DNA from 3 places in the Amycolatopsis sp. PS_44_ISF1 genome. Region 3 is predicted to be linked to each of the others. Evidence: riboswitches for the same ligand, from Rfam matches in the RefSeq annotation. Region 3 holds a riboswitch; each other region holds the start of a gene.

Region 1 (4,271 bases), 350 kb from region 3:
CCGGCGCCGCGCTGCACTGGCTGCTGGGCCTCGACTGGCGGCTCGCGCTGCTGTGGGGCGCGGTGCTCGCCTCGACCGATGCCGCGGCGGTGTTCTCCGTGCTGCGCTCGGCCGGGGTGGGCAAGCGGATCGTCGGCACGCTGGAGCTGGAATCGGGCATCAACGACGCGCCCGCCTACATCGCCGTGGTGGTGCTCGCCTCGGGCGAGGCGGTGGACTGGTCGCTGCCGCTGCTGGTGGTCTACGAGCTGGTCGCGGGCCTGGGCATCGGGCTGCTGTTCGGCTGGCTGGGCGCGATGGCGCTGCGGCGGGCGGCGCTGCCGGCCACCGGGCTGTACCCGCTCGCGACGGTCGCGGTGTGCGTGCTGGCCTACTCCTCCGGGCAGCTGGCGCACGCCTCGGGCCTGCTCGCCACCTACGTCGCCGGCCTGGTGCTGGGCAACTCCCGGCTGCCGCACCGCTCGGACACGCTGTCGTTCGCCGAGGGACTGGGCTGGCTGGCGCAGATCGGCCTGTTCGTGCTGCTCGGCCTGTTCGCCTCGCCGAGCCGCCTGCTGGAAACGCTGGTGCCCGGACTGGTCGCGGGCGCGGTGGTGCTGCTGCTGGCCCGGCCGCTCTCGGTGGTGCTCTCGATGCTGCCGTTCCGCCTGCCCTGGCGGGAGCAGGCGTTCCTGTCCTGGGCCGGTCTGCGCGGGGCGGTGCCGATCGTGCTCGCGATGATCCCGCTCTCGGAGGGCGTCGGTGGGGCCGAGCAGCTGGTGGACGCGGTGTTCGTGCTGGTCATCGTGCTGACGCTGCTGCAGGGTGCGACCCTGGGCCCGTTCGCCCGCTGGCTCGGCCTGGCCAAGCCGGCCGAGGCCCACGAGATCGAGGTGGACGCCGCCCCGCTGGACGAGCTGGGCGCAGAACTGCTGCAGGTGCGCATCCAGAAGGGCTCGAAACTGCACGGTGTGTACATCTCGGAGCTGGGCCTGCCGCCCGGCGCCACGGTCAGCCTGATCGTCCGCACCGGCGCCGGCTTCACCCCGCAGAAGACCAGCCGGCTGCAGGTCGAAGACCAGCTCCTGGTGGTCACCACGGCGAACGTCCGCGACGCCGTGGAGCGCCGCATCCGCGCCGTGGACCGCGCCGGTCGCCTGGCCCGCTGGCGTGGCGAAGACGGCCGCTGAAGGGGACGAAACCCCGGCGTGGAGCGACCACCGTCGTGGCCTGGGCCGCGCGAAGCGTCGCGCACGTGACTCCTGCGCCGAACGTGTGAGCGCGGTCTCAGATCGCGGGACGGGTCTGGCTCCGGGCCGCTCCGGTCGGTTACCTTCGAAACCAGGTCATGAGTGCCAGCGCGAAGCCCCGGCTCGCTGGCCGGCAACCCTCCTACCGCGGTGGGGTGCCCCGGGTGAGGACCAGGCCGGTCGCGTGGTGCGGCAGGCAAGCGCGGGCCCCTCGCCGGGGGTCCCCCGGACTGCCGAGGAGGCACTCCCATGACTCTCGCCCTCGATCGCACCTCCACCGAAGCGCCCGGCGCCTTCAGCTCCGCCGTCCCCGAAACCCGTGCGCCGCAAGGGATCCCGGCCGTCGCCGGCGCGAGCCTGCGGGTGCCGCTGGTGACCGGCGGCGACATCGGCTACGCGAACCTCGACCACGCCGCGAGCGCGCCCTGCCTGCAAGCCGTGCGTGCGGCCGTGGACGAGTTCTTGCCCTGGTACGCGAGTGTCCACCGCGGCGCGGGCTTCGCGTCGCAGGTCTCGACGCGGCTGTACGAGCGCACTCGAGACATCCTTCGCCGTTTCGTCGACGCGCGCGCCGCTGACACCGTCGTGTTCACGCGCAACACCACGGATTCCTTCAACCTCCTGGCCCGCGCTGTGCCGCCGAACACCTCCGTGGTCGTGTTCGACACCGAGCACCACGCCGCGCTGCTGCCGTGGCGCGGCCGGAACGTCCGCCGGGTCGGCCTCCCGCGCACGCGGCTCGCGGCAGTGTCCGTTGTGGACGAAGCGCTCGCGGACTGCCCGCCGGGCCCGCGGCTGGTGGTGGTGACCGGGGCGTCCAATGTGACCGGTGAGCTGCTCCCGGTGGCCGAGATCGCCGCTGTGGCGAGGAAGCACGGCGCCCGCATCGCGCTCGACGCCGCGCAGCTCGCGCCGCACCGCCGGATCTCGCTGCGGGAGCTGGACGTGGACTACGTCGCTCTGTCCGGCCACAAGCTGTACGCGCCTTTCGGCGCCGGCGCGCTGATCGGTCGCGCGGACTGGCTGCGCGCTGCTCCGCCGTACCTCGCGGGCGGCGGCGCGACGAAGCTCGTCACCGAAGAAGCCGTGGTCTGGAATTCTGGCCCCGAGCGCCACGAAGCAGGCTCGCCGAACACCGTCGGCGTGTACGCGCTCGGCGTCGCGTGCGAGCAACTGGCCGCGCGGTGGGACGCCGTCGGCGAGCACGAAGCCGAACTGCTGGAGCGGCTGCGCAAGGGCCTGTCCGGTATCCCCGGCTGCGCCGAACTGCGGCTGTTCGACGCGGCCGTCGACCGCGTCGGCACGGTGAGCTTCGTCGTCGACGGCTTCGAACCCGGCTGGCTCGCCGCGGTCCTGTCGGCCGAGTACGGCATCGGTGTCCGCGACGGCGCCTTCTGCGCCCACGTCGCCACGAAGCGCCTGATCGGCGTCGCGGGCGGAGACGGGCAGCAGGCCGTGCGCGTCAGCCTCGGCCTCGGCAGCACGGCTGAGCACGTCGACCGCCTGGTGCTCGCCCTGCGTCAGATCGCCGCCCGCGGCGCACGCTGGCAGTACGCCAAAGTGGACGGCCGCTGGGCGCCGGTCGGGGACCCGCGCGAGCTGCCGCCGTTCTGCGCCTGAGCCTCCACTCCCGAGGCCCGGGGGAGGGCGGAGGGGGTTCGTGCTGATCGCCTCCACGGTGTTCGCGGAGGTGGCTCTGCTCTCGTCCGCTGACGTCGTGCGGCGGGGTTCACCGGGTTCGCGGGTCCGCGAAGAGGGGTCCGCGGCCTGCCGCCGGGACCACCTGAGCCCGTAACGTGGACAATGGGCGGGTGAGCACCGAGCCCTCCTCCTCCGAACCCGACCTCGCGCGGCCCGCTGAGCCGGCCGAGGCCGGAGATCCCGCCGAGGCCCCCACCCCGGCCCCGGCCGAGGCCGTGGCGCCGCCGGAGCCCGAGACCGGGCCGGCCGCCCCGCTGCCCAAGCGCCGGGTCGGGCTGGTGTTCGCCGCGGCCGTGCTGCTCTGGGCCATCGACCTGGTGACGAAGAACCTGGTGGCCGCGAACCTCGAGGGCAAGGAGCCGGTCCGGATCCTCGGCGGGCTGATCTACCTGCAGGTGATCCGCAACCCCGGCGCCGCGTTCTCCATGGCCACCGGCATGACCTGGGTACTGGCCCTGGTCGCGGCGGCCGTGGTGGTGGCGATCGTGTGGCTTTCGCGGCGGCTGCGCTCGGTCGGCTGGGCGATCGGCCTCGGACTGGTGCTCGCGGGCGCGCTCGGCAACCTGACCGACCGCGTCTTCCGCGCCCCCGGCCCGCTGCGCGGCCACGTCGTGGACTTCATCTCGGCCTTCGCCCCGAACGGCGAGGGCTTCGCCATCTTCAACATCGCCGACTCGGCCATCTGCTGCGGCGGGGCGCTGATCGTCCTGCTGTCGCTGCTCGGCAAGGACTACGACGGCACCTCGACCCGGACCAAGAAGGAGGAGGCCGCGTGAGCGCCCGGCTGCTGCCCGTTCCCGACGGGCTCGACGGCATGCGCGTCGACGCCGGGCTGGCCAAGCTGCTCGGCCTGTCGCGCACGGTCGTGGCCGAGCTCGCGGCGGCCGGTGACGTGCTGCTGGACGGCCGGCCCGCGGGCAAGTCCGACCGGCTCGCGGCCGGCGGGCTGCTGGAGGTGACCCTGCCCGAGCCGGCCAACCCGGTCGAGCTGGTGGCCGAGCCGGTGGCGGGCATGCGGATCCTGCACGACGACGAGGACATCGTGGTGATCTCGAAGCCGGTCGGCGTCGCCGTGCACCCGAGCCCGGGCTGGACCGGTCCGACGGTGGTCGGCGGCCTGGCGGCCGCGGGGCTGCGGATCTCGACCTCGGGCTCGGCCGAGCGCCAGGGCGTGGTGCACCGGCTCGACGCGGGCACCACGGGCGTGATGGTGGTGGCCAAGAGCGAGCACGCGTACACGGTGCTCAAGCGCGCGTTCAAGGAGCGGACGGTCGACAAGGGGTACCACGCCGTGGTCCAGGGCCACCCGGACCCGACCCGCGGCACCATCGACGCCCCGAT
Region 2 (4,271 bases), on a different contig from region 3:
GGACACCTTCTTCGCTTCCGCCCCCGTGGCCGTGCTCGACCGCGAGCTCGAGGACACCGCCTACGGGCACCTGGACTTCTCCGACGAGCTGCACGTCACCGAGCAGGACGTGCTGGCCGCCCTCGGCCCCGACGCCGACCTGCTGATGGCCGAGATCGACGTCGACGTGGACGAGCTGATCCGGCTGATCAACGCCGAGACCACCATGCTCCCGCCGCTCGTCCTGCCGGACGAGGTGGCCGAAGACCGCACCGCGACGCCGCAGACCCAGAAGGTCGCCGTCGAGGACGGCCTGATCGAGGCCACCCGCACCTGGAAGCGCCGGTTCCTCAAGGGCGCCGTGCTGGCCGTGCTGATCTCCGTCGGCGGCGGCGGGGCCGCGGCGCTGGCGATGAACAAGAGCGTCACGGTCGACGTGGACGGCCAGCAGCGCACCGTGCACAGCTACGGCGACACCGTGGGCGAGGTCCTGGAGGACGCCGGGCTCTCGGTCGGCGCGCACGACTCGCTCTCGCCCTCCCCGCAGGCCGAGGTCGGCGACGGCGGCGTCATCAAGCTCGAGCGCGGCCGCCAGCTGAACCTGGTCGTCGACGGCGTCTCGCGCTCCTCCTGGGTCCGCGCGAGCAGCCTGGGCGACGCGATGAACCAGCTGGGCCTGGCCGACCTGGTCGCCAAGGGGGCCTGGACCTCCATGCCCTCCAGCGGCCAGCTTTCGCTCGAAGGCTCGACCGTGCAGGTCAAGACCCTCAAGCACATCACGCTCTACGACGGCACGAACGCGCCGAAGCCGGTCACCACCACCGCGGTGAGCACCAAGGAGTTCGTCTCCGACCTCAAGCTGAACCTCGGCCCGGACGACGCGGTCGACGGTGGTCTGGACGTTTCGCTCAAGGACGGGGCCGAGGTCCACGTCAGCCGCATGGGCGTCTCGATGGTCAACCAGCAGGAGACCATCGACCCCGACGTGCAGAAGGTCGACGACCCGACGCAGCTCAAGGGCCAGCAGTCGGTCGATGACCCGGGCACCCCGGGTTCGAAGATGGTCACCTACAAGGTCACCAAGAAGAACGGCGAAGAGGTTTCGCGCGAGCAGGTCTCGGAGAAGGTCCTGCAGGAGGCCAAGCCGAAGATCATCAAGGTCGGCAGCAAGAAGCCGCCGGCCCCGGCCATCGGCGACACCTCGGCCTGGGACCGCATCGCGCAGTGCGAGTCGAGCGGCAACTGGTCGATCAACACCGGCAACGGCTACTACGGCGGCCTCCAGTTCGACAAGCAGACCTGGAACGCCTACGGCGGCCAGCAGTACGCGCCGACCGCCAACCTGGCCACCCGCGAGCAGCAGATCGACATCGCGAACAAGGTCCGCGACGCCCGGGGCGGGTACGGCGCCTGGGGCTGCGGCAACAAGGCCTGAGCCCCGCTGGGTAGGCTCTCCCGGTGGTTGAACTGCTGGGACCGGTCGAGATCCGCGGGATGGCGGCCGAGCTCGACGTCCGCCCGACGAAGAAGCTCGGGCAGAACTTCGTGCACGATCCGAACACGGTTCGCCGCATCGTCGAGCTGGCCGGGGTGGGCGCGGGTGACGTGGTCCTCGAAGTCGGGCCCGGGCTGGGTTCGCTGACGCTGGGGCTGCTGGATTCGGGCGCGGACGTGGTCGCCGTCGAGATCGACCCCGTATTGGCCGCCCGCCTGCCGCGGACCGCGGCCGAGCGGGCGCCCGAAGCGGTGAGCCGGCTCTCCGTGCTGGAGGCCGACGCGTTGCGGGTCAAGGCCGCCGATCTGCCGGCCGCGCCCGGCTCGCTGGTGGCGAACCTGCCGTACAACGTGGCGGTGCCGGTGGTGCTGCACCTGCTGGCCGAGCTGCCCTCGCTGCGGCGGGGGCTGGTGATGGTCCAGACCGAGGTGGCCGACCGGATGGCCGCGGGCCCCGGCAGCCGCATCTACGGCGTGCCGAGCGTGAAGCTGGCCTGGTACGGACCGGCCCGCAAGGTGGCCGCCGTGCCCCGCACCGTGTTCTGGCCGGTGCCGAACGTCGATTCGGCCCTGGTCTCCTTCGAGCGGTCCGCGACACCGGTGACCGACGTCGACCGCACGACCTTGTTCGACCTCGTGGATGCCGCGTTCTCCCAGCGCCGCAAGACCCTGCGCGCCGCGCTGGCGGGCTGGGCCGGCTCGGCCGACCGCGCGGGTGAGCTGCTCACGGCCGCGGGCATCGACCCGCGGACCCGGGGCGAGCAACTGGACGTGACGGCCTTCGCGCGGCTCGCGGCCCAAGCCTGATCGCCGGCCGCCCGGCCACGCCCCCCGGCCGGACTGGATCCGGGCGCCACCACTCGTGTGATGTGCACCAACGCGCTTGCGTTCACCCAATGGGATCGGCTTTACTCGGTAGGTCCATCCCGAGCGACTGAGAGACCTGGCTCGCCGAAGTCGCAGCAACCACCCTCCGCAGGGCAGGTGCTACCGCCAGGACCGATGGAGGCTGTTTCCGATGAAGAGGGTCACCCGGCCGCTCCTGCTCACCAAGCGGCGCGTAGTCGACGAAGGTCGCCGCTCGGTATGTGCGTGTCGACGCTCCACGGTCATCGCCTGATCTTCTCCTCCTCTTCTTGACCACCGTCCTTCTTGGACGGTCAATCGGTGACGCCCGGCGCGCCCGTGAACGGTGCTGCGCCCCTGCTTGGAGCCTCCCTGTGATCACTGTCGAAAACGTGTCCAAATCCTTCCCCCACAACGGAAATCCGGTGTCCGCCCTGCGCGACGTGAGTGTCGACGTGCAGGCCGGCTCCCTGTTCGGCGTCGTCGGCCCGGCCGGCTCCGGCAAGTCGACCCTGGCCCGCTGCATCGCGCTGCAGGAGCGCCCCGACCGCGGGGTCGTGCGGCTCGACGGGCTCAACACCGGCACCCTCGACGGACGGCGGCTGCGTGAGGTCCGCCGTCAGCTCGGTGTGGTGGGGACCAAGCCGGAGCTGCTCGCCGAGCGCACCGTGGCCGGCAACATCGCGACCCCGCTGGAGCAGCTCGGGGTCGACGGCCCGCAGCGCCGCAGCCGCGTCGGCTCGTTGCTCGACCTGGCCGGCCTGACCGCCCGGGCCGGCCAGCGGCCGGGCGAGCTGACCGACGGGCAGCGTCGTCGCGTCGCCGTCGCCAAGGCGCTGGCGGCCGGTCCGGCCGTGCTGCTCGCCGACGACCCGACCGCGGGCGTCGCCCCCGAGGAGGCCGGTGCGGTGCTGGCCGTGCTCGACCGGGCGCGCGCCGAGCTGGGGGTGACCGTGCTGGTGACCACGCAGGACGCGGGCGTGGTGCGCCGGGTCTGCGACGACGTCGCGGTGCTGGACCAGGGCGTCATCCTCGAGCGCGGCACGGTGCTCGACCTGATCGCTTCGCCGGAGAGCTGGACCGCGCAGGCGGTGCTGCCCGCGATCGAGACCACCCGCGCGCAGACCGCGAAGTACGACCGCGCGGCCGACGTCGTGTTGATCGGCTTCGCCTCCGTGGGCGCGCTGCTGCCCGAAGCGGCCGGCCGCTTCGACGTCGAGCTGGCCACCATCGGCGGTGGTCTGACCCGCATCGGCGACACCCCGATCGGCCGCTTCCGCCTCGGTGTCCGCGGTGAGCGCGCGGACGCCGCGCTGGCCTGGATCGCCGACCGCGGCGCCCACGTGACCCACCCGGTGCGTGGCCCGCAGGCGGTCGCCGCCGCCTGATCGACCGGTCCGCGAGGCCGTCCCGGAGCGTTCGGCCGGGGCGGCCTCCCTTCGTGTCCGGGATTTCGGGACGGCTGTCCGGAAAGCGGGTACGGCTGTCCGGACCCGGTGCTCGCGCCCGGCGCGGCCCGGTCCGCGAACGTCGGGTGGTGCCGTGCTTTCTCCTGGTGGGGAGCCCATCGGCCCGGCCACGTAGGCTGGGCGGGTGCTCGCAGTGGTTCCTCCTCCAGTCACCGTCCGGGTCCCGGCCAAGGTCAACCTGCACCTGGCGGTCGGCGATCAGCGCGCGGACGGCTTCCACGAGCTGGTCACGGTGTTCCAGGCGCTGTCGCTGACCGATGAGGTCACCGTCGTGGCCACCGACGATCCCGGGCTCGAGGTCTACGGCGAAGGGGAGGGCTTGGTGCCCACCGACGCCACGAACCTCGCCTGGCGGGCGGCGCGGGAGCTGTCCGCGTACGCCGGCCGGGCCGACGCCGAAGCCCCGAAGGTGCGGATCGTGCTGCGCAAGGGGATCCCGGTCGCGGGCGGGATGGCGGGGGGCAGCGCGGACGCGGCGGCGAC
Region 3 (4,271 bases):
ATCTTGACCCGCCGACGGTGCCGCTCGGACCAGTCCCCCCGGCCCTCGTTGTGGGGTGGGCCCGCGCGGGGCGGGCCGCGGGCCGGTCGGCGGAACCCTAGGCACTAACGTCTCCCACCGTAGCCGAACCGGCGCCCGCGGGCCGCCTGCGGGCGCCCGGAGCAGGGCTGTTAGCATTTCCCACTGTTGCCGTGCGGCATTCCGTCCTGGAGGAAACCCGGCCGTGCCCACTCGATGGGCGCTCGGGGCCACTTTCGATCTTCGACGCGGCAGCACCCTCACCGAGACCGACCTAGGAGCGCCCCCATGGCCAACATCAAGTCCCAGATCAAGCGCATCACCACCAACGAGAAGGCCCGCCAGCGCAACCTGTCGATCCGCTCCTCGGTGAAGACCGCGATCCGCAAGTTCCGCGACGCCGCCGACTCCGGCGACAAGGCCAAGGCCATCGAGGCCCAGCGCGACGCCGCGAAGAAGCTGGACAAGGCCGTGACCAAGGGCGTCATCCACGCCAACCAGGCCGCGAACAAGAAGTCCGCGATCGCGAAGCGCGTGAACTCGCTCTGATTTTTCTCCGGAAAAGGGCCCGGTGACCAGTGGTCGCCGGGCCCTTTTCGTGCGTTCACCGGTCACCGGTCGGCCGGGATCGGAAACCTGGGGAGCGCCTGCGGCCGGTAGCTCTCCGCGCTGGGCGGTGGACACCCTGCGGACAGGACCGATCTGAGCCGGGGGCGGGCCGCTCATCGGCGAGCAGATCGGGAATCGACCGAAGGCGAGCAGCGCGCAGCCGCAGACGACCGGGCTCCGTTGATGAGCGGGCTGCGCGATTGCCGAGTCGTCGGCCCGGCCCACCCAGCTCGACCCCATCCGGACCAGCCAGTCCAGACCGGCCAAGCCCAGTCAGCCCGATCAGGCCCCACCAGTCCGGCCCGGTCAACCCGGTGAGCCAGACCAGGCCAACTCGGTATGCCAACTCGGCCAGCCTCGGCCCAGCCGATCCGGTACGCCAGCCCGGGCAGTCCCAGCCCAGCCGCCGGCTCGGGCAAGTCCCTGCCAGGCCGGGCCCGGCAGCCCGGCCGAGGCCCCGGCCCAGCCAACCCGGCCCGACCAACCCGGCGCGACTACCTCGGTAAGTCAGCCCGACCGGACCAAGACCAGGCAGCCCGCTGAACCAGCCCGGCCGAGCCCTGGCCCAGCCAGCCCGACAAGCCAGCCCGGCCAGACCAAGCAGCCCGGTACGCCAGCCCGGCCGATCCTCGCCCAGCCAACCCGGCGCGGCTAACTCGGTAAGTCAGCCCGGCTAGGCAAAGCCCGGGCAGCCCGGTGCGCCAGCGCGGCCGAGCCCCGCCCCAGCCAGCCGAAATAGCCCGGTCGACCAGCCCGGTCGGGCTCAGCCCAGCTCACCCCGATGGCCCGGCCAGGCCCACCCGGCTCGGCACGACCGGCTTGGCCGGGCGGTGAAGCGGATCGGGCCGCTCGGGTCGGACGGATCAGCGTTCGCCCTTGGCGGCGACCACGTCGGTGACCGCGCGTTCCAGTGCGTAGCCCGCGTCGGCGGCGGCGCCCTTGACCTCGGCGTTCAGGCGGGCCACGACGCGCATCGCGGTGGCGAGGCCGTCCTGGCCCCAGCCGCGGGACTGGCCCTGGGCCTTGCGGATCTTCCAAGGCGGCATGCCCAGCTCGCCGGCCATCTGGTTCGGGTTGCCGCGGCCGGCGGCCGAGACGCGGGCGATGGTGCGGACCGCGTCGGCCAGCGCGTCGGCCACCAGTACGTGCGGGACGCCCAGCTGCATCGCCCAGCGCAGCGACTCCAGCGCCGCCCCGCGGTCGCCTGACACGGCCTTCTCCGCGACTGCGAAGCCGGTCACGTCGGCGCGGCCGGTGTGGTAGCGGCGGACCGCCTGCTCGTCCACCACGCCCCCGGAGTCGGCGACCAGTTGCGTCGCGGCGGAGGCCAGCTCCCGCAGGTCCGAGCCGACGGTGTCGAGCAGGGCCATCACGCCCGCGGCGTCGATCTTTCCGCCGGAGCGGCGCACCTCGTTGCGCACGAACGCTTCGCGCTCGGCTGGTTTGGTCAGCTTCGGGCACTCGATGATCTCCGCGCCCGCCTTTTTTAACGCCGCGGGAAGCGCCTTCGCCGCCTTGCTGCGGCCTCCGCCGCTGTGCACGACCACCAGCACGATGCCTTCCGCCGGCGAAGCGATATACGCCAGCACGGCGTCGGCCAGGTCTTGGGAGATGTCCTGCGCCGAATCGAGCACGATCACCCGCCCTTCACTGAACAGCGAAGGGCTCACCAGCTCGGCCAGCACCGGCGGTGTGAGTTCGGACACCCGGTTACGGGTCAGGTCGGCCGTGGGATCGGCCGTTCTTGCGGCGTCCAGCGCGGCCCGGACGGCCCGTTCGATGAGCAGTTCTTCCTCGCCGAGGACGAGCTGGAGCGGCGCGGGGGCGATGGTCACCGGGCCATCCTCTCACCCGTCCGGCGGCCGGGCCGTCCCGGTGAGGTGGGCGGCCACCATGGCACGAGGCGATCACCATGTCGTACGGTGTAGCCGAGGCAGCGCCCGGCAGGGCCGCGCCGACAACCGAATACCGCTCATCCAGAGGGGCAGAGGGAACGGCCCGACGAAGCCCCGGCAACCGGCGTACAGCCTGTCATCCCGCGATCGCGGGATAGCTGACGACCACGGTGCCAATTCCGGCCCGCTTCGGCGGGGCAGATGAGGAAAGGAACCTCGTGATGACCGTTACCCTCGGCAAGACCTCCGCCGGCAAGACCGTGGACCTGGGTCCCGCCGTCGAACTGGTGTCGAAGGAAGAGGGCCACCGGCAGCCGCTCGCCCCGGAATTCGTCTCCGCCGAGGACTTCTCCCCGCTCGAGGTCGCCTACGATTTCGGCCGCGTGCGCCGCGAGGACATCGAGGCCGGGCCGAACAACATCTGGCGCTACAAGAAGCTCCTCCCCGTCCCCTCGAACGTCGAGGAGATCCCCAACACCGAGCCCGGCGGCACCCGGCTCGTCCGCGCGGACCGGCTGGCGAAGGCCCTGGGCCTCAAGCGGGTGTGGGTCAAGGACGACACCGGCAACCCGACGCACTCGTTCAAGGACCGGGTGGTCGCCGTCGCGCTGGCCGCCGCCCGCGAGTTCGGTTTCGAGGTGCTGGCCTGCCCCTCCACCGGAAATCTGGCCAACGCGGTGGCCGCCGCGGCCGCGCGGGCCGGCTGGCAGTCGGTCGTGCTGATCCCGAAGACCTTGGAGCGCGCCAAGATCCTCACCACCGCGGTGTACGACGGCGCGCTGATCGCGGTCGACGGCAACTACGACGACGTCAACCGCCTCGCCACCCAGCTGGCCGCCGAGCACGCTTCGTGGGCGTTCGTGAACGTCAACGTCCGCCCCTACTACTCCGAGGGTTCGAAGACGCTCGCCTTCGAGGTCGCCGAGCAGCTCGGCTGGCGCATCCCCGAGCAGATCGTGGTCCCGATCGCCTCCGGCTCGCAGCTGACCAAGGTGGACAAGGGCTTCCGCGAGCTCGGCCAGCTCGGCCTGGTGGAAGCCAGCCCGTACAAGGTGTTCGGGGCCCAGGCCACCGGCTGCTCCCCCGTTTCGGCCGCCTTCCGCGCCGGCCACGACGTGGTCCAGCCGGTCAGGCCGGACACCATCGCCCGCTCGCTCGCGATCGGCAACCCGGCCGACGGCCCGTACGTGCTCGACGTGGTCAACCGCACCGGCGGCTCGATCGAGGACGTCAGCGACGAGGAGGTCGTCGAGGGCATCCGGCTGCTCGCCCGTACCGAAGGCATCTTCACCGAGACCGCAGGCGGTGTCACCGTCGCCACCGCGAAGAAGCTGGTGGAGACCGGCAAGCTCGACCCCGACGCCGAGACCGTGCTGCTCATCACCGGCGACGGTCTCAAGACGCTGGACGCCATCGAGAACCATGTCGGCCCGAAGGCAACCGTTCCCCCGTCCGCCGAAGCGGTCAGCCAGGCACTCGGCTTCTGAGTCTTGGCCCCGCGCGTTCGTGCGGGCCAGCCCCAGCGTGAAGCCCGGCTGGGCCGGAGACGAGACCTCGGTCTCCAGCCCAGCCCGGGTCTGCCGCGGCGGGGAGCCCGCTAACGGGGTGGCCCACGGGGCTCGCCCCGGCGGCTGACCGAGGGTCCGTCGGTCCCGGGCAGGACCGCGGTGTCACCGTCCACATCGGTCCGGGTCACCAGCGCGCCCAAGGTCTTCAGCACGTCCATAGTGGACTGGCTCGGATGACCGT

Evidence for each region. Region 3 has a riboswitch for S-adenosylmethionine ahead of thrC (threonine synthase). Riboswitches for the same ligand answer to the same signal wherever they lie in the genome.
Region 1: it holds a riboswitch for S-adenosylmethionine, as region 3 does, so the genes downstream of both, NYF13_RS28750 (aminotransferase class V-fold PLP-dependent enzyme) here and thrC (threonine synthase) in region 3, are expected to answer to the same signal.
Region 2: it holds a riboswitch for S-adenosylmethionine, as region 3 does, so the genes downstream of both, NYF13_RS10545 (ATP-binding cassette domain-containing protein) here and thrC (threonine synthase) in region 3, are expected to answer to the same signal.

The regions. Positions count from the first base shown of each region.
Region 1 covers NZ_JANUXO010000003.1:529,640-533,910, forward strand. Annotated here, with positions in the region: gene NYF13_RS28745 (potassium/proton antiporter) at 1-1,169, shown strand, start outside; SAM riboswitch class IV at 1,324-1,438, shown strand; gene NYF13_RS28750 (aminotransferase class V-fold PLP-dependent enzyme) at 1,479-2,849, shown strand; gene lspA (signal peptidase II) at 3,146-3,706, shown strand; gene NYF13_RS28760 (RluA family pseudouridine synthase) at 3,703-4,271, shown strand, end outside.
Region 2 covers NZ_JANUXO010000001.1:2,300,440-2,304,710, forward strand. Annotated here, with positions in the region: gene NYF13_RS10535 (transglycosylase family protein) at 32-1,414, shown strand; gene rsmA (16S rRNA (adenine(1518)-N(6)/adenine(1519)-N(6))-dimethyltransferase RsmA) at 1,438-2,280, shown strand; SAM riboswitch class I at 2,392-2,498, shown strand; gene NYF13_RS10545 (ATP-binding cassette domain-containing protein) at 2,694-3,707, shown strand; gene NYF13_RS10550 (4-(cytidine 5'-diphospho)-2-C-methyl-D-erythritol kinase) at 3,913-4,271, shown strand, end outside.
Region 3 covers NZ_JANUXO010000003.1:180,418-184,688, reverse strand. Annotated here, with positions in the region: gene rpsT (30S ribosomal protein S20) at 307-567, shown strand; gene holA (DNA polymerase III subunit delta) at 1,491-2,462, opposite strand; SAM riboswitch class I at 2,597-2,730, shown strand; gene thrC (threonine synthase) at 2,744-4,009, shown strand; gene NYF13_RS27165 (ComEC/Rec2 family competence protein) at 4,120-4,271, opposite strand, start outside.